Regions from separate parts of the Pseudoalteromonas sp. SCSIO 43095 genome, predicted to be linked through region 3. Evidence: predicted binding sites of a transcription regulator. Region 3 holds the regulator's gene; each other region holds the start of a gene.

Region 1 (6,205 bases), 970 kb from region 3:
GTATTTAAAATAAAATTGTAGGTATAAAAAACGCCGCAATAAGCGACGTTTTTAAACTCTTAAAACAGCGGTTAGCTACATCGCTTTAAAGCGTGCTTCTAATTGTTCCTGTGCATCTGCAAATGAGCGAATACCTTCAGCGAGTTTTTCAGTCGCCATGGCATCTTGGTTATGTAACCAACGGAACTGTGTTTCGCTAAGTGGCTCAGGTTTTGGCTCTTTAGCAATATCACTTGCTAGCAAGTATTCTTCAGCACCTTCTAAATTACCCAAATCTTCTAAAAGATTAGGGCTAATTGTTAGCTTATCGCATCCTGTAAGTGCAATAATTTCACCAGTATTACGAAAGCTTGCGCCCATAACTACGGTTTTGTAGTCGTGACGTTTGTAAAACTCAAAAATGCTACGTACAGATTGCACACCCGGATCTTGAAGCGGATCGGTTGGTTTTTCCATACCGTTTGCCACGTGCCAATCTAAAATACGGCCAACAAATGGAGAGATTAAAAATACGTTTGCATCAGCACAAGCGCGCGCTTGGGCATCGCTGAATAATAAAGTAAGGTTACACTTAGTGCCTTCTTTTTCTAATTGCTCAGCCGCTTTAATACCTTCCCACGTTGACGCTATTTTAATTAAAATTTTGTCTTTGCTTACGCCTTCTTTTTCGTAAAGGCTCAATAGCGTGTGTGCTTTATTAATTGTTGCTTGGGTATCAAATGACAAACGTGCATCAACTTCGGTAGAAATATAACCCGGTACAATTTCACTGATTTCTTTACCAAGTAATACTGCAAAATAATCACAAGCTAGCTCTAGCTGTTTTGCAGGCTGCTGCTCTGTTTCTTTTGCATACTGCCATGCTTTATCCAGATAAGGTTTGTAAGCTTCAATCTCGCTCGCTTTTAAAAGTAGCGATGGATTGGTAGTCGCATCTTCAGGTTGATATTTTTTTATGGCTTCTATATCGCCCGTGTCGGCCACGATAGAAGAATGTTGTTTAAGCCTTTGTAGAGCGCTAGTCATTTGCTTTTCCTCATTCCAAGCAAGTTAAAAGAAAATCTAAACTACCTTAATATAGCTATACTGCAACAGTGTGATAATGCTTGATAGGTCTTATGTCCTTATCAATAAAAAAACGGTAACGGTTGAGTTTTAGGTAGGATAATTTTAAACAAAACGTGCTTTTCGTTTCATTTAATGTTGAAATTGACATTAAATAATTTACAAGTCAATAGCTAACTATGATCACTGTTATTTCACCAGCAAAGAATCTTGATTACGACACGCCACCCGCAACAGATAAGTTCACTCAACCTGAATTACTTGAGCACAGCGAAGCGCTCATGAAAGTATGCCGTGAACTAACTCCTGCGCAAATTGGCAGTTTAATGAAAATTAGCGATAAACTCGCAGGCCTCAACGCAGCGCGTTTTAGTGAGTGGGCACAACCATTCACTACTAATAATGCTAAACAGGCCGTGCTTGCCTTTAACGGCGATGTATACGGCGGGTTAGATGCTAATACCCTCACTACTAAGCAGCTTGATTACGCTCAAGACCATTTACGTATACTTTCGGGATTATACGGAGTATTAAAGCCGCTTGATCTAATGCAGGCTTATCGCTTAGAAATGGGTACAAAACTTGAAAATAGCCGGGGTAAAAACTTATATGAGTTTTGGGGCAGTATTATTGCTAATAAACTTAACGACGTATTAGCGGCACAAGATGCACAATACTTAGTAAATCTAGCCTCTAACGAATACTTTAAAGCAGTAGATAAAAAAACGCTTAACGCACACATTATTACACCACACTTTAAAGACTGTAAAAACGGCCAATATAAAGTGATTAGCTTTTACGCTAAAAAAGCGCGCGGCATGATGGCACGCTACATCATTGAAAATCAAGTGACTCAATTAAGCCAACTCAAAGAGTTTACTGTGGCCGGCTATTACTTTAGCCCAGAGGCTACCACCAAAGAACTTGAACCGGTATTTTTACGCGAAGAGCAAAACTAACTCATCGTTTAAAGTATTTAATAAGCCATGCATTGCATGGCTTTTTTATACTGGCGTTATTTTTGCAGGCCTTAGATTACTAACCCTAACTAAGGTATAAAATAAATGCTCTCAATTCCCTCAATTACAGAAGCCGAAAAGTTGATAGAAGAAAAGCTTGGCGGTTGGTTTGATGTAGTTATAAGTCATATCCCAAACTTTATCGTTGCAGTAATTATTGCCATTATATTTTCATTTATTGCCCGTTTGGCAGGCAAAGGAATGAAAAATGTTTTACGTCGCTCGCTCGACTCTACGCAAATTGCCGATTTAATGGCCTCAATATTTAAAGTTATTGTACTGAGTGTGGGGGTATTTATTGCCCTTGATTTTATGGGCTTAAAAAGTACCGTCACTTCTCTGCTTGCTGGTGCAGGTATTGTTGGTCTTGCCATTGGTTTTGCTTTTCAAGATATGACCGAAAACCTGATAGCGGGTATTGCCATGGGAATTCGTAAACCGTTTAAAGCGGGTGATGTCATAGAAACCGATAATGTGTTTGGTTCGGTACACTCAATAAACTTGCGCAACACACTAATAGAGAGCTTTTACGGGCAATTGATACTGGTACCTAATAAAATACTATTTAGAAATGTACTGCGTAATTACAGTACCTTAGGGGTAAGACGAATCGAAGTGCCGGTGGGTATTTCTTACGCTGACGACATAGAAAAAGCCAGTGAGGTCATCGTCGACAAAATTAACCAATTTGACTTTGTGATCCGCAAAAATGAAACCGCTGTTTATGCCGAAGGCTTTGGTGATAGCAGTATAAACTTGTTGGTGTGGTTTTGGATCAAATACCCTGGTGAGCCTGATTTTATGACAGTGCGTCACAAAGGGGTTGTGGCCGTTAAGCAAGCACTCGATGCCGCTGATATTAGTATTCCGTTTCCTATTCGTACGTTGGATTTTGGTATAAAGGGCGGTGAAAAACTCGATGCCATGATAAGTGATAAAATAAATCTGCAGTCAGCAAATAAAGAGGGTGACAATAATACTGATGCAAGCCAAGGTGAGTAAATAATTTAAAACCCCGAAGGTAAAAGCATTGGGAAATAGTTACTGACTATCAGCGCGTTTTTACAAAGTAAAACGCGCTATTTATAATAAGTAATATAAGGGTCTGTTGACCTTTGCGGATTAAAATTAGTTCAAACTAAGAGCTATTTAATCGAGACGCGAGGTTTGTTGACTAGTGGGCTCGATAACTGCTCCTGCTTTATTCTACTGGCTTACATCCATGTAAGAATAAGTAAAAACCGAGCAAAGCTTCCGTGTCCAGCTCACACTCCTTACCACCATCCATATCGACAACAAAGAGTAAATGTCCCTGGGCAGAACCTTTGGCTAAATACCAAACAGACTGCTGCAAATTCAACCTTGAAAGAACAACAGACTCAATTGATAACCTGAAGTAATTAAAGCCTTGCGCTAACGCCTTAAAACGCCTCAATTAGAAAACTATATCGATAAGGTTTCTCATCTCAAAATAGATTATTTAATCAACCGAACTAGAGCCCAAGCTTGATGTAAGCGCTTTATAATAAGTGTTTATAAATAAAGGTTTCAAAAGTATAAGCAGCTGCAATGAGCGTCGCGATTGATGCGTAAACTAAAAGGCATTTAATTAAGTATTTAAACTGGCTTGGGAATATGCTCTGCAGTGAATTATATTGTGCAAACTATAAAAAAAGCGCCGCTTGTGTTGGAGAAACAAGCAGCGCTGAGGGATAAGTTAAGTGTATTAGTTAAGAAAAAGTTATATTAAATGACACTAATTTTGTTATGAATGATTTTAACCCCATCCATATTTTCTAAAAACTTTTGTGCAAGAGCGCGTTCAAAACCGTTATTGGCTTCGCCTTTAAGTTCAACGTCACCGTCATTAACGTGTACGTTTAGTTTTTCTAACTTTAAATTTGGGTTAGTGCGCAATTCATGAGTAATAGATTGTTGTAAATTAGGTTGTGTAGCCACACTGCTAACTACAGCTAAATGCGTTGCTGCACTGACTTTAAAAGCAGAGGCTAATAAAAATAAACAACAAAACGAAATAAAACCGATAGTAAATTTAATGCGACTCATAACTATATCCTTAGTGTGTTACTAAAAAACAATGCCATTACTCGGCGTTTTAATACTCGTATATTCGATAGGGTTACAAGTTTCATTCCAAGATTAACTATTTGAAATAAATTACTATTTTATTAATTAGTTATTCAGCTAAGTATTTTTTACATATTACTATGAATAGCTTACTCACTGTTTTTAAGCCACAAAAAAGCCGACAAACGTCGGCTCAATTAAATGTGTTAAAGCTAAAGCTATTTTTTCTTTTTAGCTTTGGCTTTTTTCTTTGCTTTCATTTTTACTGGATCTTTACGCTTTTTAACCGGTGGTTTGGCTTCTTTATGCTTTGGCTCTAATCCTTTAAATACACGGCGTTTTAGCTTTTGCTCTATGTAACGTTCTACTTTGTAAAGTATACCAATGTCGTGCGCTTCAATGAGTGAAATTGCAATACCTTTTTTACCAGCACGACCCGTACGGCCAATACGGTGTACGTATACATCCGCAGTGCGAGGCATATCAAAATTAATTACGTGGCTTATATCAGCTACATCAATACCGCGCGCGGCGACATCAGTTGCTACCAAAATGCGAGTTTTGCCACTGTGGAAATTTTCCATGGCTTTCATGCGTTTGTCTTGTGGCATTTCACCACGTAGCCACGCAGCTTTTACGCCGTTATTGGTTAGTTCACCAATAAGGGTTTCAAGACGCTCACGGGTTTTTACAAACACAATCGCTTTACTTACGTCAGGGCCATTTAAGGTGTTAACTAATAGCTCAAGTTTATGATGATAATCATCCGCTAAATGAACCCATTGATGTATTTTAGCTTTTTCTTTGCGTGATGATTCGGCTTCAAGTAGCGCGGGGTCGTTTAAAATACGCTCAGCAAATAATTCTACGCTGTCACCTTCAAGGGTGGCTGAAAATAAAAAGCACTGACGACGGTTTTTAGCTTCATCACAAATGCGCAGCATTTCTTTACGAAAACCCATGTCGAGCATGCGGTCGGCTTCATCAAGAATGAGCATTTCTACGTTTTCTGCGTGGAAGTTTTCGGTTTCCAAATACTCCATTAAACGCCCAGGTGTGGCGATTAAAATGTCGTTATTATTTTCAAAAATTTCTTTGTGTGTACCGTAGTTTATACCGCCGGTAACCACCCCAATTTTTAACTGGGTTTGCTTTGCAAGTAACTCACATTGTTCATGAATTTGATAAGCAAGCTCGCGCGTTGGGGTCATAATTAATACCCGTGCAAAGCCCGGATCACGACGCGGAAAATCCATTAAATATTGAATTGCCGGAATTAAAAATGCCGCCGTTTTACCTGTACCTGTTGGTGCAGACGCTAAAATATCGCGTCCTTGCAACGCCTCAGGAATGGCTTGTTGTTGAATGCTAGTGGGAGTTTCATAGCCCATTTTATTAATAGCATTGAGTAGCTTATCATCAAGATCAAATTCAGAAAATTGCATAGAGTGTCAAAAATAGGGGACAATTGCCGTTAATTATACGCACTTAAACCTGCTTGGTGAATGAAAAGGTGAAAAAATGTCTGGTTTTGCATTTAAACAATTTAAGGTTGAGCACGACCAGTGCGCCATGAAGGTCTCTACCGATGGTATTTTACTGGGCGCATGGGCTGATTTAAGTGGGGCAAATACGTTACTTGATATAGGAACAGGTACAGGGTTACTGGCCCTAATGTGTAAGCAACGAGCGCCACATTTAAAGGTGAGTGCGGTTGAAGTTGATGAAGCCGCCTATCAGCAGGCTTTACAAAATTGCCTGCAAAGTCCTTGGCCGGATATTAGTATTTACCATCAGTCTATTCAGCAGTTTGAGGCTGCTGGTTTATTTGATTGTGTTATAGCTAATCCGCCTTATTTCAATCACAGTTTAAAAGGTGATAATGCAGCGCGAAATATCGCTCGACATACCGATGGTTTAAGCTTTGCAGAACTGCTTGGTGCGTTTAAGCACCTAAGTCATCAACATTCGCGTTTTAATCTTATTTTACCCACCACTGAGGCGCAGTTATTTATAACATTAGCACAGCAGCA
Region 2 (6,205 bases), 360 kb from region 3:
AGGGGCTATAAACCCCTGCCGGTTTTCAAGACCGGTGCATTCGACCACTCTGCCATCTCTCCACGTCGTGATGCAGGATAATACTTAGGTGAGTTGCCTGTGTAAATAGCAAAAAGATCGTTTGCTTAAAAAGTGAGCGTAAATGAGGTTTTTTTTGTAAATTATGAAAATTAAAGATGATTTTTAGCTATGAAGAGGGAGCTGGCAGCAAACAGATGGAGCTAAAGAAGAAACTTCATTTAGTGGTTGGGTGTTTGCTGCAACAATACAAAAATCATGGTTGGGTGACTATTTGTATTGAATTGCACCGCCAAGTGCTAATTTTTTTCCGTAACGGTTAAGTTTAGCTAACATTCTCGCTTTGCGATTAGTTGGTTTAACTGCAACGTAAGTTGTGGCTGTTTGGTTTAATGTATTAATTGGGTTCATTGTATTCGCTCCAAGGTTGTGTCTGTTGAAAACGTGTGCATTTTGCCCATAGGTTGGTTAAAAATAAAGCGATAAAAATTGCTGGTGAAGTATTAGTTTTTTTAATCTGAAAGTGTTTTTTTTGATTTGCTATTTAATGGCGTTTGTTTTGATTTTGTATATTTATTCATTATATTTTTGTGCTACATCACTTTTTTATGGGGTTTTTTTCAGTTTTTTTTATTTTAATATGTTTATAAATAGATTGTTTTGAATAGTTATTCAGATTAAATTATTTTGTATTTTTGGGGTGGGTTTTACTTCGTTCAAAGATTTAACATGCTATTTATAGGTAGTTAATTATTTATCCGAGAAGAGCATTAAAATAAACGATAAAAAAGAGTGTTGCTAGGCTTTTAAATTATAAAAAAAGTGCCTAGGTTACTAGGCACTTTGGAGTTAGTTGCGTTTTAAAACGCGTCTAACTGGGGATCGCACCGCCTCAGAATTTGAAACTTAAAAAGGGGTGTTTTTAATATGTTGCAATTTGGGCTTACAATCATCAGCTCGAACGGCATTCTATGTGATCTAGAGCGAAGTGAAGATTATACTTTGGTTTGTATTTTACTATGAAGCCACAAAATGCCTCTGCACAGCAAGAGCAGATCCACTCAACAGTCTATTATTTGAGTTAAATGGGACTGGTGGGGTAAAAACGCAAAATGCGGCATAGCTTAAAAGCAAATGCCGCAAAGGGAGATTAATTAAAATGCTGAGCAGTTAGTGCTGTTTTATAGTAAATAACTCGTAGCCTTTTAATGCAGGCACTTGCGCAGCAAGTTGAGTTTCTTGTTGTGCGATTTCAATAAAGTCACCACACAGTGTATTTGCACGCTGTTCAAGTTTTTTTGCATGGATCTCTACTTTTTCTTCTATTTGTGCGCCCATATTTTCCATGCGCTCTTCAAAGGCTTGCATGTCGCCACCTGAACCCATTAGCTCAGAGCCTAATGCTACTAAAATACTGCCCATTGATTGCATTACGGCCGACTCAACGGCAGTTTCTATTTGTTGTTCAAACTGCTGTTCAAAGTTTTCACCAAACTGAGTGAAGCTTTGCTGGCCCATGACAAATGTACCTTGTTGGTAAAAGGTACCCTCTACTTCTTGTTGAATATCGTCCATCAAGGTTGCAATGTTATCGAGGCCATCAATATTAAATGCATTGGCGACTTCTTCTAATGCAACACCTGCAATTTTAACCCCTTCAAGGGCAATATTGGCCACTTCAGGTAATTGCACGCGTAAATTATCTGTGTAGTTGGTCAGTGCTTGGCGCTGTGCACTATTTAATGCTACTTGCTCGCCATTGATAGACAGCTCACCTTCAGCGGTAAATAGCATGCGCTGATTATTGGCTTTAACAATTTCTAACTCATTAGGTTTGATGCGCACATCGTTCTTAAATACAACGTTACATTCGTCGTTACTAAATGAAATTGAAGAGCTGTTATCGTTATGAGCCATGGCGACGGGGGCGCACATAATTGCGCTAACTAATAATAATTCTTTCATGTTTATTCTCTGTTTTTTGCTGATGATAATTAACTTATAACAAGTTTGGTGCCAATAGTTTTTAGTGTTTAAAAACAGTGGTTTGTGATTTTTAAGCTGCTTTGAAGTTGAAAGTAAAGTCATTGAAAAAGCTAAAATTTGGTCAAAATAACCAACAATTAAATGCTAATAAATAAAATTTATCGATACGATAAAAAACTCTCACTTTCCACAATTCAAATTTAGCGCTATTTATTCACAATACTGACACAGAGACTATTTAGGATAGCGATGTGGCTTTATTTTGACGGAAATTTGTACAATGAATTTGCGTTGAACATTTTAATTTCACCAATTATCGCGATACAAGAATCCGTAATTGGTCTCAAACACTTTATGGAGTGGGTTGTGGGTAAGACATTTAGTTACGATGCGCTAGATGATGATTTTGTTGAAGACGAATACGAAATGGTCGGGCGTAATCAACACGACAAGAAAAAGCAAAAGGTGAAAAGAAAGTTAGAGGATTACCTTGAGCAAAAACGCTTGCGTAAAAACCTAGGTGAAGATGACTTAAACGATTATATTGATTAGGTTGTCGCTAGTACAAATCAGTGCCGACATATTAGCTTTTAACTGCTACTTAGGTAGCATTTAAAGCTCTGTGGGTTGGTAATAAAGAGGCTTTATGCCTCTTTATAATTTTTATGCCTCACACTTTAGCTGCGAGCAATGCTTTTTCAATTACTTTTTCTAGTTTTTCAGGTTTAGTAAAGGGCGCGTAGCGCTTAATCGGTGAGCCATCTGAATTAATCAAAAATTTTGTGAAATTCCACTTAATTTTTCGTGTTAACAACCCCGGTAATACAGATTTTAAATAGCGAAAAACCGGATGTGTATGCTGACCATTAACGTTCACTTTTTCTGAGATTAAAAAACTAACTCCGTAATTGATTAAGCAACCTTGCGCTATTTGATTCGCGTCTCCGGGTTCTTGCTGGCCAAATTGGTTACACGGGAAACCTATAATGACTAAACCTTGGCAGGCATACTTTTCGTGTAATGCTTGCAATGACTTATATTGATAAGTGAATCCACACTCACTTGCAGTATTTACTATTAACACAACTTTACCTACAAACTCTTGAAAATCGATAGGTTGGCCTTGCAGGCTAGTTGCACTTAGTTGATGAAATGGGTGCATATTATTAAGCTATTATTTGTTTATTTGGCATAGTCTAACCTTTGCTTGGTGATTAACAAAGTCGAAATAGTGAACACTGCTATGGCGTTACTGTTAATTTAAAATCAAAAATAACCCCATACCAGCAAGTGTGGTTAGGTAAATATTATGTGTTTTGTAAGCAACTATAATGGCTACAATCGCTGCGCTTAAATAAGGATTTTGCCAATTTAGATTAATGCCACCATCATTTATAAATACAATAGGCACCCAAATCGCTGTTAGAACCGCAGGTGCACTGAAGCTCAAAAACTGCTGCATTTTAGGCCCTACTTTAAATGGTAGCGCGCGATGTAAGAATAAATAACGGGTAAAAAAGGTAATACATGCCATAAGTAAAATAGTCGTCATCATGATTTAGTGTCCTTATTTTTTACTATTCTAGTTACAACGTAACCTGCACTCATCGCGAGTAGTGCTGAGCATACCAACCACAGCTCAAAGCCTGTGCTTTTTAATAAAGTGGCACAGATCCCTGCAACAATGACAGTGATAAGTGTGGCTAAATTTTTAACTCCTGGGATAACCAAAGCAATAAAGGTTGCAGCAATCGCAAAGTCGAGTCCTAAATTGGTGAGATCAGGGAGTATAGTACCGGCTAAAATACCGAACAGTGTCCAAATATTCCAAGCAATGTAAAAGCTAAAGCCTGCGCTGAGCGCGTAAATTAGGCGCGTTTTAGTCTGGTAGGCGCGAGGATGATGCGAAAAAGCAAATAGTTCATCGGTTAATACAAAGCTGACTGGAAGGCGCCAACGCATAGGTTGCTCAATCACTTTGTGACGAACCGCCAAGCCATATAAAAAATGACGAGAGCTAATAATAAATGTGGTAAATAAAATGGTTAACAGAGGGGTATTACCAGCCATTAACTCAATAGCAACCAGTTGAGCCGAGCCAGCAAATACCAATAGCGACATAGCTTGAGTTTCAAAAGGAGTAAAGCCATTTTGTATTGCCAACGAGCCACATAAAATACCCCAAGGAATAACGGCTAAACATAATGGCAGCATATCTAAAAAGCCTTTTAGTATCGGTTTTTTAATGGACTGCATGTGTTTTACTCTGTGTAATAGTAGAAAGACTCATCGGGATACCTTAAGATTAAGATGCTAAAATAGTTAGCGTTTTAGATGATACTGTTTTTTAGGGAAGGTGCAATGTTCAAGGTAAAAGTGTGGGATGGCTTTTTAAGAAGCTTTCATTGGTTATTAGTATTGAGTATTGCTGCGCTTTATTTTAGTGCTGAAGAGGGCATGATAGAGCTACATTTTGTGGTTGGCTTTTTTACTTTAGCGCTTATTTCAACGCGGATTATATGGGGTCTCATAGGCAGTAAAACGGCAAGAATATCGGCATTACTGCATTCTCCTAAATCGGTGCTTGCTTCTTTTAGTGGCAAAAAAACAAATGATGTGGGCCATTCTGCACCAGGCAGTTATATGGTGTTATTATTTTTTATACTGATTATTACGCAGCTGGTTAGTGGTTTAATGAGCAGTGATGGTATTTTAACTGATGGCCCGTTAGCGCAGTATGTATCGAGTGATACGATTGATTTCGCTAACTGGCTGCATCATATCAATTTTGATATTTTATTTTATGCGATTATTTTGCATGTTGTGGCTATTATTGCTTATAAAATAAAAGGCAAGCCTTTGGTAAAAGCTATGATCACCGGTAATAAAGCACTGGCAACACAAAGCTCAGAGCCTGAGACAAAGTCACCATGGATTGCATGGGTTTTATTTTTACTATTACTGGTTTTAATTATGAGTACTTGGGGAAGTGAGCCTTTAAGTTATCTGCTTAGTTAAAAAAATGGCGCTAATACAGCGCCATTTTTATTGTTTAATACACAGTGTTTATTAGTCTTTGAATTGCTTATGGCAATCTTTACAGCCTTTAGCCCATGCACCAAATGCTTTACCAATGACCGCTTTGTCACCTGTTTGAGCTGCTACAGCAAGTTCATCAGCATATTGCTGAAACGCTGTCGCTTTTTTCATAAAAGTATCGTTTTCAGACCATACCGCAGGAAGTGCTGATGTATCGCCTTTTTCAGTGCCTGCGTAAAATGCCTCCCAAGGCATTTTAGATAATGCCGCCGCGTTATTTGCACGCTGTTTGAATTGCTCTGCATCAAAAGGAATTTTACCCTTAAGCATAGCACCCATATCGCCTATTTGAACTGAAATCATAGAAAATGCAGCTTGGCGATACTCAATTGCATCACTAGGCTCTTTAAACGCAGAATTTGCAGATACACTAAGTGCACATGTAGATAGTAATGCCCCGATAAATACTTGCTTCAATTTCACTTTACTCTACTCCTTTGACGGTTATTTGATTGTATTTGTATATTAGCTAACGCTTTAATTCAAGTTAAAGCAATGCCTTTAGTCGTTTATATCAATATCAGCAAATATCATTCCTCGACGCATACTGCGGGTTGCTAAAAATACCTCGCCAAGTAATGACATAAATGCACATATTAGCAATGCCATTGCACCAACAAAACAACTACCAATAGTGACGCCTAAATTAATCGATTGTATGTGCGATAAAAATAACAGCATAACCACAGCACAGACTAATAATGCACTTAATACACTTAAACTAAAGGCAATATGTATGCAGCGGGAGCGCTTAAGAAGCGCTCTAAGCTCTGTAGTTAGAGACAAGTTAAATTCTTCATCGGTGCTAACTTTTAATTTTCGCTCTAACTGCCTGGCTCTGTCTGTAATACGTGCCAAACGGTTGGATAGCACCCCAAGTGTTGCCGCAATACCTGTAATTAAAAAAACAGGGGCAACGGCTGTTTGAATGACTTTGGCCATAGTTAAAATATTAATTACATCGTTATTCATTTATCTCTCTATTTAAATCTTTTTGTTTACAATTTTTTACAAACTGAATGTGTTTTGTTTTCCTTTTAAATCAATGTTTTATGGTGATTTTTCAAGGTGGTTGTTTTTTTGTGTAATTTTAATGTAGCAA
Region 3 (6,205 bases):
CATTATGTAACCCAACTACCCGGCGGTTTTGGTGCGGTAAGAGAGCTGACAGACTTACTTATGCTCGAAAATAGCAAGCCACTAACTAGCCAAGGAACGAGTTCATGAATGTAGCGCGCATTATACTGAGCGTTTTATTCATAAGCTGTATGGTTTGGCTCTGGTATCCTTATTTTACTAAGGTTGATATTACTGCAAGCGAAGAAACACAAGTTATTGCTAAGCCTGATTATACCGCTATTGAGCTAAAACAAACGGCTTATGATGAACAAGGTAAAGTGAGCCATAAGGTAACTGCGGTAAAAATGGAGTTGTATCAACAACTCGGTTTTACCTTTTTTGAAAAGCCTATATTCACTTTATACAACGAGCAGCAAACATGGCGTATTAACGCCGATGAAGCCACCCTCTACGACGACCGTCAACTGGTGTTAGAGGGTAATGTAACCGCTCAAAACTTAGTAGATAACGCCATGATCGATACGATCACCGCCCAGACCATCAATGTTGATATAAAACTATTAACCATGCAATCACAGCAGCCTGTCGTTATTACAGGACCTAATTTAAAAATCACAGGTAAAGGCCTTGAGGCCGATTTAAAAACCGAGGTGATTAAACTTATTAACCATACGCGAACCCTATATTATGACCAATAATCTATTTAAAATTTTAATTGTTCCCTCACTATTAATTGCTTTTAACAGTAATAGCGCTGAACCTGCTGAAGCCCCCGCTGCGAATCAAATTTCAATTAGTGCAGATAAACAAGAAGGCCAATTAAAAGAAAACGTAGGCATTTTTGAGAAAAATGTTGAAATTATTCATGGTAATCGCCGTATCACAGCTGACCGTTTAGAAGTGCATAAACGCGATGACCTAGGCGATAACAAACAGTTATTAATTGCCACAGGCAGCCCTGCATATTTTGAAGAAACACAAGCTGATGGCACCATAATGAGCGCCAGTGCTAATGAAGTGCGTTACGATGTGTCGCTGCGTTTTTTAACCTTAATCGGCGATGCAAGCATTGCTCAAGCAGGTCAAAAAATAACAGCTAAAAGTATCACTTACGATATCGAGCAGCAGTTAATTAGCGCAGAAAAAGACGAAAACTCAACAGACCGTGTACACACTATTTTAGTGCCTGTTGAAAATAAAAAAGAAGATGATAAAGGCCAACCATGAGCACATTAAAAGCAGAGCTATTAGCTAAAAGCTACAAAGGTCGTGAAGTGGTGAAAAACGTTGGCCTAGAGGTTGAAGCTGGCAGTATTGTGGGGTTACTTGGCCCTAATGGTGCAGGTAAAACCACCACCTTTTATATGATTGTAGGCCTTGTACCTAGCGATAAAGGCAAAATATCAATTGATGATAAAGATATTACTTTATTACCGATGCACAGCCGAGCGCGTTTAGGGATTGGTTATTTACCGCAAGAGTCGTCTATTTTTAGAAAGCTGACTGTTTATCAAAACTTAATGGCTATCTTAGAAACACGTAAAGAATTAAATAAACAACAACGCGAAGATACTTTAAATAATTTACTTGATGAATTTAGCATTCAGCATATCCGCGATAGTCAAGGTATGGCTTTATCAGGTGGTGAACGTCGCCGCGTTGAAATTGCTCGCGCGCTTGCAGCAAACCCTAAATTTATCCTTTTAGACGAACCCTTTGCGGGGGTTGATCCTATCTCAGTATTAGATATTAAAAAGATTATAGAGCATCTTAAAAACCGTGGCATTGGCGTCCTTATTACAGATCATAACGTGCGCGAAACACTTGATGTTTGTGAAAAAGCCTACATAGTTTCTCATGGGGAGTTAATTGCATCAGGCACTCCTGAATACGTATTAAACGATAAAACAGTACGCGATGTTTATTTGGGCGAGCAGTTCAAGCTCTAATATGTGTGTTATTCCACTAAGCATCTGCTAAGATTAATCATACTTAGGTCTGTTGACCTATCAAGGTTGAATTTGCAGCAGTCTGTTTGGTATTTAGGCAAGGCAGAGCCTATGTGGTGTGGTATTTCCCCATAAATAGGCGATAACGCAGCATCAATGCCAAACAGGCGCTGCCCTTCGGGTTCTGCCTAGGGACGATTTACTCTTTGTTGCTCGGTTTTGACTTAGCCCACTAGGTTACAAACCTCGCGCCGCAATTAAACCGCCCCTAGTTTGAACAAATTTTAATCGTAAAGGTCAACAGACCGTAATTTAAAAGGATTGTTAGAGATACATGAGGCAATCATTACAGCTGCGCATGGGCCAGCAACTTACAATGACTCCACAATTGCAACAAGCAATTCGCTTATTGCAACTCAGTACATTGGATCTCCAGCAAGAAATTCAAGAAGCGCTCGATAGCAACCCCTTGCTTGAAGTTGAAGAACACGATTACAGCGAAGACACTGCAGGTAAAAACGAACAAAAAGCCGATAACGATGACTTAACGCTAAGTGCCTCAGCTGACGATAAACCTAGCGAGTATGAGCAAGATAGCGGCGAAGCAATGACCAAAGACACCATTAGCGATGATATGGCTATGGATGTTACTTGGGATGAATATATGAGTGCTGCGCCTGCCTCTTCATCGGGCCCAATGCCAGAAGATGAATCTATTTATCAAGGCTCTTCGACTGAAACGCTGCATGAGTATTTAATGTGGCAACTTCAACTGACGCCGTTTAGCCCTACCGATGAAGCGATAGCTATTGCAATTGTAGAAGCTGTGGACGACTCAGGGATTCTAACCCTTAGCTGTGAAGAAATATTAGAAAGCTTTAACCAAGAAAACGACGCCGAAGATGAAGTTGAACTTGACGAAATAGAAGCGGTACTAAAGCGTATTCAACTATTTGATCCAGTGGGAATAGCCGCGCGTAGTTTACAAGAGTGCTTGTGTATTCAGCTAAATCAATTTGATAAAGACACACCTTTTTTAAACGAAACAAAAATGATCTTAACCGATCATATTGATTTACTGGCTGCGCGTGACTATCGCACGTTGATGAAAAAAACAAAGCTTAAAGAAGATGAGCTTAAAGAAATCATGACGTTGATTCATACGCTCAGCCCAAAACCGGCAGACACTATTGTCAGAGAAGAGTCTGAGTACGTTATTCCTGACGTGTCGGTTAAAAAAGTAAAAGGCCGTTGGGTGGTTGAACTAAACCCAGATAGCATGCCTAAGATCAGAGTAAATAGCCAATATGCAGCTATGTCGCGTACGGTTAAATCAAGTGGTGATAGCCAGTTTATTCGCTCGCACTTACAAGAGGCTAAATGGTTTATAAAAAGCTTAGAAAGTAGAAACGACACGCTGCTTAAAGTAACTAACTGTATTGTGCAGCAACAACAGGCCTTTTTTGAACATGGTCCTGAGGCGATGAAGCCTATGGTACTTAACGATGTGGCTGAAATGGTGGAAATGCACGAGTCGACTATTTCACGTGTTACTACGCAAAAATACATGCACACACCACGTGGCATTTTTGAGCTTAAATATTTCTTTTCAAGCCATGTAAGTACTGAAAATGGTGGCGAATGCTCATCAACAGCAATACGAGCATTAATTAAAAAATTAATCGCTGCAGAAAACTCAGCTAAACCATTGAGTGATAGTAAAATTGCAGATATATTGGCAGAGCAAGGAATTAAAGTAGCGAGGAGAACTATAGCAAAATATCGCGAATCTCTAGCTATTCCCCCGTCTAATCAACGTAAAAGTTTGATTTAAGGCGTACAACAAAGAGGAAAATGTTTATGCAACTGAATTTAACTGGTCGTCATGTAGATATTACCGACTCGCTTAGAGACTACGTAAATAGCAAATTTTCGAAGTTACAGAGGCACACTGATCACATAACGAATGTGCACGTTATTCTCGATGTAGAAAAACTAAACCAAAAAGCTGAAGCAACCGTTCATGTTAGTGGCGCTGAGATTTTTGCTTCTACTGAGCATCAAGATATGTATGCCGCTATAGACTCGCTCATTGACAAGCTAGATCGTCAAGTAATTAAACACAAAGAGAAACTTGCTCGACACTAACACTATGAAACTAAGCTCACTTATCTGTCAGGACTGCAGTAAAGCTGCGGTCCTTTTTAATAGTAAAAAAAGAATTTTAGAATTTATCAGTGAATTGGCTCACAATAAACTGCCCTATTTAACACAACAAGATATTCTTAATGCATTAACTGCAAGAGAAAAGCTTGGAAGTACAGGTATAGGTCGAGGAATTGCAATTCCACATGGTCGTATGAGTGGTGTACAAGAGCCTCTTGCACTTATATTAGTGAGCGAAACGGCTATTAATTTTGATGCGATAGATAACCGACCGGTCGACATTTTTGTTGCCTTAATTGTACCTGATGGTGACAATAAGCAGCATTTAAAAACCTTAGCCACGATAGCAGAAAAGCTCAATGATAAAGAATTTTGTAAACAGTTACGCGCCGCCAAATCGGATAGCGAACTGTATCAGGTTATCGTCAGTCAATCGTAGTAATAAAGAAAGGTGGTAAATGGAATTAATAATTATAAGCGGTCGCTCAGGGTCAGGTAAATCTGTGGCGTTACGCGTTGTGGAAGACTTAGGTTATTATTGTGTAGACAATATTCCTCTTAATTTATTACCATCATTAGTGCGCAGTGTTTCCGACAGTTATAATAAAATTGCTGTGAGTGTTGATGTACGTAACCTACCTAAAGAGCAACAGCAGTTTAATGAAATCATTGAATATTTACCTGGTTTTACTAAACCAACGGTATTTTATTTAGACAGTGACGATCAAACATTAATAAAACGCTTTTCAGAAACGCGTCGTCTTCACCCTTTATCTATTGATTCTTTGCCGCTTGATTTAGCCATAAAAAAAGAAAAACAACTACTTGATGTATTGATTAATCGTGCTGATTATATGATTGATACCACAGATTTAAGTGTGCATCAGCTTGCTGAGTCTATTCGTGAAAAAATACTCGGAAAAAAAGATAAACAACTGATCATTACCTTTGAGTCATTTGGTTTTAAACACGGCCTCCCTAAAGAAGCAGATTACGTATTCGATGCCCGTTTTTTACCAAACCCGCATTGGGAGCCTGAACTAAAGCTACTTACAGGGCTGGATCAACCAGTAAAAGACTACCTAGCAAGTCACAGTATAGTGCAAAAATTTACATGGCAAATTCAAACATTTGTGCAAACATGGCTGCCGCATTTAGAACGAAATAATCGCAGCTACTTAACTATTGCAATTGGCTGCACCGGTGGGCAACACCGCTCTGTTTATTTAGCGCAAACCATTGGCGAAAGCTTTGCAATGAGTCATCCCAATGTAAAAATTCGCCACCGAGAACAAGAATAAAGCTTGCGAGAACATGTCATGCGCTTAGAAAATACATTTTTAATAAAAAACAAATTAGGATTACACGCTAGAGCGGCGACAGTATTAGCTCAGCTTTCTGTGCAATTTGATGCCACAATCACTTTATTTCAAGATGACAAACAAGCCGCTGGCGATAGCGTGCTGGCACTTATGTTACTCGAAAGCAGCCAAGGCAAAGAAGTTAAGGTGGTATGCGAAGGCCCCGACGCTGAGCCTGCACTTAGCGCAATAGGTGAACTCATCGACCAACGATTTAATGAGCAAGAATAAAAAAGTTCATTATTAACTCATCATCCTAAACTTGGGTTAATAGTGCTTGAGGTAGTTTGCTCAATTAAAGTAAGATAAACTAAAATTGAATAGCATTTATACCCTTCCAGCATGTAATAAAATTTAATTAAGGATGCCAATGCCTGAAGCTTTAGAACAAGATATTCCACTACAACAACTAAAACAGGTGACTAAGTCACTAAATAGTGGTCAATTTGTTCAAGTTAGGCGCATGCTAGCAAAAACGGCACCTTGTGATACCGCACTTCTTTTAGAATCATCCCCGCATAAAATTCGCCGTATGCTCTGGCAGCTTGTTGATCCTGATGTACAAGGTGATGTGCTTGAAGAGCTGTCTGAAGATGTACGTTTGGGCATTATTGCGCAAATGGCACCCGAGCACATTGCTGCTGCAACCGAAGACATGGGCCATGATGATTTAGGGGAAGTACTACGTAGCCTACCTGACACTGTTTATAAAGATGTTGTTAGCGCTATGGATATTCAAGATAGAGAACGTGCAAGGCAGGCTTTATC
Region 4 (6,205 bases), 1.4 Mb from region 3:
GTATTCTGCCGCTTGTACCACCGCCGCTATTTTCACAATGACTTTATTTTTGTAGAAGCCACGCTCAAAGATGCGCCTCCAGTGCCCGTTGAAGCTGAATACCGTAGTTATTTTCCTGTTGTAGATGGTTTAAAGCCCACCATTAAACGCATTATTAATCACTTTGATTTTAAAGCCGACTTTGTCAATCTAGAACGCGATATTCGTTTATTAGTTAAAGCCTTTTATAAACAAGCACCCGATACACACCACCAACATTGGCAAATGCGTTTTGATATATTACATACCCCGTTTTATCGTAATAAAGCCGCTTACATTGTGGGGCGCGTTGTATCGCAAAGTGGCGTTCAGCCTTTTATTATTGCCGTGTTACACCATGAAGATAAAGGCCTTTATTTAGATGCCTTACTTACAAAGTCGTCGCAAATGCGCGTTATTTTTGGCTTTGCGCGTGCCTATTTTATGGTAGAAACTCACGCTCCTTCAGCGTTAGTGCGGTTTTTAAATCAACTTATGCCTAATAAAACCCTCGCCGAGCTTTACAACGCCATAGGCTTTCATAAACAAGGTAAAACCGAGTTTTATCGCGAGTTTTTGAATCATTTAATCCATTCTAATGACGAATTTACCATTGCTCCCGGTACACCGGGTATGGTGATGATGGTATTTACCCTACCCTCGTTTGGTTATGTATTTAAAGTTATTAAAGATAAATTTGGCGAAAGTAAGCCGTTTGGTCGCGATACGGTATTAAAACGCTATCAACTGGTTAAAAGTCATGACCGTGTTGGCCGAATGGCTGACACCATAGAGTATTCAAACGTCGTATTTCCTTTGGCACGATTTGATAGTAACTTGTTAGCACAGTTGCACAAAACCATTGGCTCATCGATGGTGATTGAGGGTGAGTGGTTAATCATAAAACATTTGTATATTGAACGGCGAATGACACCGCTTAATCTTTTTTTAGAAAATGCAGACGAAAAAAGTGCCGCCGATGCCATTGAAGAGTATGGCCAGGCGCTTAAAGAAATGATTGCCGTGAATATTTTCCCTGGCGATATGCTGTTAAAGAACTTTGGTGTAAGTAAGCACAAACGTATTATTTTTTATGATTACGATGAAGTGCAATATTTAACAGACATGAACTTTAGAGCACTACCCAAAGCAAAAAGTTATGATGATTATTTGATGGATGAACAAAGTTACTCGGTTGCTCCGCAAGATGTATTTCCAGAGCAATTATGTACCTTTGTAATGCCTAACCCAACATATAAACAATTTTTAACCAGTACGCACCCAGAACTACTTGATGTGAGCTTTTGGAAACAAGCACAACAAAATATAAAAAATGGAAAGGTGAGTCATATTTATCCCTATCCTACAGCACAGCGTTTTATCCATTACTGGTAAACGTTAAGGACACACAATGAATATAAGTAAAATAGATTTAAATTTACTGGTTTATCTCGATACATTACTGCGCGAATGTAACGTTACTCGTGCCGCTAACCAGCTTAGTATTACTCAACCGGCAATGAGTAATGGACTGAAACGCCTACGTAACCTTTTTAACGATCCTATTTTAGTGCGTACCAGCGATGGTATGGTGCCGACCGAGCGCGCTATTGAGTTACAGCCTGTTATTCGCGGCATTTTGATGACGCTTGAGGAAACGCTAGCACCTAATCGCGAATTTGAAGCTAAACAAAGTAAACGCGTGTTTAGAATTATGGCCAGTGACTATGCAGCCAGTACTATGGCACCGCGTTTGTTAGGGAAATTACATGAAGAAGCCCCAGACACCACATTAGATATTTTAACGCCCAGCGATGTAACCTTTCATGATGTAGAAAACGGTAAAGTAGACATGGCAATTAACCGCTTTGAGAACTTACCGCAATCGTTTCATCATAAGCGAATTTGGAAAGATAGCTTTTGCTGTTTAGTAAGATCCGACAACCCTATTATTGAAAACTTTAGCCTAGATAGCTATTTAAAAGCCCGTCATATTTGGGTAAGTAAAACAGGCTTTGGTGTTGGGGTTGGCATGGACCCTAAAGATGTGCAAAAGCTGGGTTGGGTTGACGAAGCGCTCGCCCATTTTGGGAAGCATCGAAATATTGCCACCTTTACTCGTAACTACCATGTTGCGATTCATTTAGCGAAAGAAAAAAACCTCGTGGCGACTTTACCCTCAAAAGCGGCCAATATTTATGTAGACGATCCAGGGCTTAAAATACTTGAGCCACCTTTTCCTATTCCACCATTTGAACTTGATATGATATGGAGCCCTTTGTTACACAGAGATGCTAGCCATATTTGGTTACGTCAAAAAGTAGCCGAAGTAGCTGAAGAGCTTAAATAACCTTCTTACATGCTTTTATGTAAATTTTGCTTGCTAGCAGCATGTTAGCAAGCTTGCCTAGACATCCCCACAATAATAAAACGATGAAAAACAATTAGTTAAAAATAAAACCGCGTTGGAATGCCGCTTGCTTAGTTATCTATGTATTTTAAATTAACAGAGGTCATTATTATGAGCACTCATCAAGGACAAGAGATAAATCATATCACCGACATTATCCAAGTAATGAATAGCGGTATCGACTTTTACGAAAAAGCACAAGATAAAGTACAAGATCCTAGCTTAAGTGCATTATTTCAGCGCATGATTGACGCCCGCAAAGTAAGTGTTGAAAGCTTACAACCCTATGCAATTAATCAACAAGGTGCACGTGAAGATGGCTCTTCGTTCGCGGTAGAAGCACGCAGAGCATTTACCGCTTTGCTCAGTACATTCACTAGCGATAACGACCAAACCTACATTAAAGAGCTTGAAGAAGTAGAAGATAAAACCTTAGAAGAAATCAAAACAGCGTTGAAAAAGCCTCAATCACATGATTGTGAAGCGGCGCTGTCAAAGGTATTGCTTACCATGCAAAGCTGTCATGCTGAAATGAGTAAAATGCAAAAACATTAAGTTTAAAAACTATAAAAGGGCCTTACGGCCCTTTGGTTGTTAAATAACAATAGGAGAGTTATTAGGGTCTGTTGACCTTTTAAGGTTGAATTTGCAGCAGTCTGTTTGGTATTTAGGCAAGACAGAGCCTATGTGGTGTGGTTATTCCCCATAAATAGGCGATAACGCCGCATCAATACCAAACAGGCGCTGCCCGAAGGGTTCTGCCTAGGGGCGATTTACTCTTTGTTGCCTACATGGATGTAGGTAAGGGGCGTGAGCAGGACGCGGAAGCTTTGCTCGGTTTTTACTTAGCCCACTAGGTTACAAACCTCGCGCCGCGATTAAACCGCTCCTAGTTTGAACAAATTTTAATCCAAAAAGGTCAACAGACCCTTATTAAAAGCGGTATTCTGCACCTACGTAGTAGTAAGCACCGTTAAAACCAAATGGCGCTGAACGACGAGAGTACTTAAATACCCCATCACTGCTGACAATGGTATTACCTTGAGCATCTACAATAGTACCTGAACGTGAATTACCTATGGTGTTTTCATCAGGGTAAACATCAAATAAGTTATTTGCGCCAATGTTTACCGATAAATTATCAGTTACAAAGTAATTAACTTTAATGTCAGTTAAAATTTCAGCACCGTAAGTCTGGCGGCCGCCATCTTCAACTGTGTACTCACCAAAACGATTAAGTGATAAATTAACAGTCCAATCGTCACGGCGATAAAGCGCACTTAAGTTAATGCGATCTTCTGGTTGCCATTCTTCAATGATAGAAATTTCTTGATCAGAAAACACATCATCGACTGGCACGGTTTCAAGACCAGAACCTGCAGGTGTAAATAACGACACGACATCGGTTTCGGTAAAGTTGGCCGCTAATGTAAAATCAAGCGTGCCGCCTAGGCCTTCTGTATTCCATGTAGCTACAAAGTCGATACCTTGCGTTTCTGTGTCAGCGCCATTTAAGAAAAACTGTCCTGCACCAGCACCCGAGCTCAGTAACGCGGCATCAAGACTGTTTGATAAACCTTTGCCTAAGCGATTACTAATTACAATACGGTCGTCAATATCGATTGAGTAGTAATCAAGCGTTACATTAATATTATCGCTTACGTTATAAACAATACCTAAACTGCGGTTTTGTGATTTCTCTTCTGTTAACTTAGGAATACCTAAACTTTGCGCCAGTGTTGAATCGTTTCTAAACGTGCCCACTTCTTCAGCCACTAAATTGCCATTAGGACCAACAACAAACTGCGTGCTGATATTGTTAAAGTACAACTGCTGCATTGAAGGGGCTCTAAATCCTGAGCTTAATGCACCACGAAGTGAAATATCTTCGGTTAGTGACCAGTTACCCGCGAGTTTAAAGTTAACTGTATCGCCAAATCCTTTGTAATTATCGTAACGTAACGCCCCTGAGATAATCACATCTTCAATAACGTAAGCCTCAGCGTCTAAATAAAACGAGATCACATCGCGCGACTCATCAACCGACGATGCTGGCGATGAACCACCAAAGCCTTGTGTGCCACCTGATGCATTTTCGCTACCAATACCACCGCTCAGTCCATTATAAATATTAACACCATTGTTGGTATCGTAATCGCGGTATGCGTATTCGCTGCCCTCTAAAATACGGTACTCATCGGTGCGTATTTCTGCGCCCATTGCTAATGAGTAATCATCAAAATTTTGTGTAAAATCAAGATTAATCGTTTGCAGTGATAACTCCATACCATACGCGTAACCTTCACGTGGAATAGTGGCGCGAATATCTGCGGCGCTCAAGCCTTGGTCGTAACGTAAGAAGTTGGCATAAGAGGCATTAATCGTATCGCTAGTGGTGTAATCAATGCTGTTTTCACCATAGGTGTACGATAAGTCTAAGCTTGAGTCGTTATCAAACTGCGTTTTATAACCAAAGTTATATGAAATATCGTCAATCGTAGTGTTTATTTTTGGTAAAAAGCCAGCCGGAACTGTCGCATCACCATCTTGTAATACTGGGTTACCACCGGCATTGGCATTATGACGGAAAAATGCTGCTGATTCGTTATCACGCGTTGAATAGGTAATAAAACCGTATAGTTCACCCGCCCCTAATTCGTAGCCGGTGTTAACGGTTAAACCAAATTGTTGAGAGTCGGCATCACCAATTCTAAATGTATCGCGTGGCGCGGTTAGTTCACGCGGGTCGCCTGCCAGTAACGTGCCGTCACTGAGCTCAGTACAACCATAAAATTGACATGAACCATGAAGCCCTGCACGGTTAGTTGGCGCGCGGTCACGGTAGTTTATAGTTGTATTTAAATAACCATTGTCACCTAAAGCAAAGCCTTTATTAAAGTCGATGTTAACAGTTTCGCCATCACCTTCTGAATACTCACCGTAGTTAATAGCGGCTTTACCACCTTCGCTGCCATCTTTGAGCACAATATTTATAACACCGGCAATTGCATCAGAACCATATTGAGCCGCAGCGCCATCACGCAGTACTTCAATACGTTTAATTGCTGAGGCTGGAATGGCGTTCATATCGGTACCCGCCGTACCACGCCCCACCGAAGTATTAATATGAATAATACTGGCTTGGTGACGACGCTTACCATTGATCAATACCAACGTTTGATCTGGCCCTAGGCCACGTAGCGTTGCTGGTCTTAATGCGTCAGTACCATCACTAATAGATGAACTTGAAAAGTTAAAAGAAGGTGCGATAGCTTGAAGCATGCGACCAACTTCTGTTTGGCCGGTATTTTCGAGTGCTTCTGCACTTAAAATATCAACGGGGACAGGTAAGTCTTCAACTGAGCGCCCTGCCACACGACTACCTACAATAGCAATTTTTTCGATGTTTTGTTCTGCGCTTTGTTCAGCGGCATTTATTCCTTGTGAATTAACTGCAAGTAAAGCAGGTAATACAGCTGCACTAACTCCTGAAAGCTTCATCATGTTGTTATCTTTCCTATTGATTTGTTTGAGTTTAATACTCAGTAAACCATTTTGATCAACAACCGCATCGAGCGGTGTCTCAGCCAGTAATGCTTTTAGTGCATCAAGTTGAGAATAAAATCCATACAACGAATTTGCTTTGTATTGCTTGGCAAGTTCATACGAAAAAACCACAGTTTGTTCTGTTTGCTTAGCAAATTCTATTAAAGCTTTGTCTGCTCGTTGCGCTTTTATATCAAATTGCATCATTTGCCCTTCGGTTTGACTTGCATA

Evidence for each region. The regulator sigma-54, encoded in region 3, starts transcription at its own class of promoters, with help from an activator protein. The targets are predictions, from matches to a motif close to GTTGGCACGNNNNTNGNNT.
Region 1: the regulator sigma-54 is predicted to act here: its motif matches at 4,225-4,243, upstream of LOC50_RS11090 (BON domain-containing protein).
Region 2: the regulator sigma-54 is predicted to act here: its motif matches at 2,021-2,039, upstream of LOC50_RS13950 (YggN family protein).
Region 4: the regulator sigma-54 is predicted to act here: its motif matches at 2,483-2,501, upstream of LOC50_RS07955 (ferritin-like domain-containing protein).

Annotation. Positions count from the first base shown of each region.
Region 1 covers NZ_CP087995.1:2,350,109-2,356,313, reverse strand. The annotation lists gene tal (transaldolase) at 76-1,026, opposite strand; gene yaaA (peroxide stress protein YaaA) at 1,245-2,024, shown strand; gene LOC50_RS11095 (mechanosensitive ion channel family protein) at 2,130-3,086, shown strand; gene LOC50_RS11090 (BON domain-containing protein) at 3,831-4,151, opposite strand; gene srmB (ATP-dependent RNA helicase SrmB) at 4,391-5,617, opposite strand; gene LOC50_RS11080 (tRNA1(Val) (adenine(37)-N6)-methyltransferase) at 5,694-6,205, shown strand, end outside.
Region 2 covers NZ_CP087995.1:2,955,684-2,961,888, forward strand. The annotation lists tRNA gene LOC50_RS13940 (tRNA-Ser) at 1-62, opposite strand, end outside; gene LOC50_RS13945 (hypothetical protein) at 289-429, opposite strand; gene LOC50_RS13950 (YggN family protein) at 1,189-1,983, opposite strand; gene LOC50_RS13955 (PA3496 family putative envelope integrity protein) at 2,371-2,556, shown strand; gene LOC50_RS13960 (glutathione peroxidase) at 2,675-3,166, opposite strand; gene LOC50_RS13965 (AzlD domain-containing protein) at 3,260-3,559, opposite strand; gene LOC50_RS13970 (AzlC family ABC transporter permease) at 3,556-4,260, opposite strand; gene LOC50_RS13975 (cytochrome b/b6 domain-containing protein) at 4,366-5,022, shown strand; gene LOC50_RS13980 (c-type cytochrome) at 5,074-5,526, opposite strand; gene LOC50_RS13985 (DUF2721 domain-containing protein) at 5,605-6,075, opposite strand.
Region 3 covers NZ_CP087995.1:267,626-273,830, reverse strand. The annotation lists gene kdsC (3-deoxy-manno-octulosonate-8-phosphatase KdsC) at 1-108, shown strand, start outside; gene lptC (LPS export ABC transporter periplasmic protein LptC) at 105-659, shown strand; gene lptA (lipopolysaccharide transport periplasmic protein LptA) at 649-1,188, shown strand; gene lptB (LPS export ABC transporter ATP-binding protein) at 1,185-1,910, shown strand; gene LOC50_RS01275 (RNA polymerase factor sigma-54) at 2,245-3,744, shown strand; gene hpf (ribosome hibernation promoting factor) at 3,771-4,058, shown strand; gene ptsN (PTS IIA-like nitrogen regulatory protein PtsN) at 4,063-4,515, shown strand; gene rapZ (RNase adapter RapZ) at 4,535-5,377, shown strand; gene LOC50_RS01255 (HPr family phosphocarrier protein) at 5,396-5,668, shown strand; gene mgtE (magnesium transporter) at 5,808-6,205, shown strand, end outside.
Region 4 covers NZ_CP087995.1:1,677,445-1,683,649, forward strand. The annotation lists gene aceK (bifunctional isocitrate dehydrogenase kinase/phosphatase) at 1-1,413, shown strand, start outside; gene LOC50_RS07950 (LysR family transcriptional regulator) at 1,430-2,368, shown strand; gene LOC50_RS07955 (ferritin-like domain-containing protein) at 2,540-2,983, shown strand; gene LOC50_RS07960 (TonB-dependent receptor plug domain-containing protein) at 3,362-6,205, opposite strand, start outside.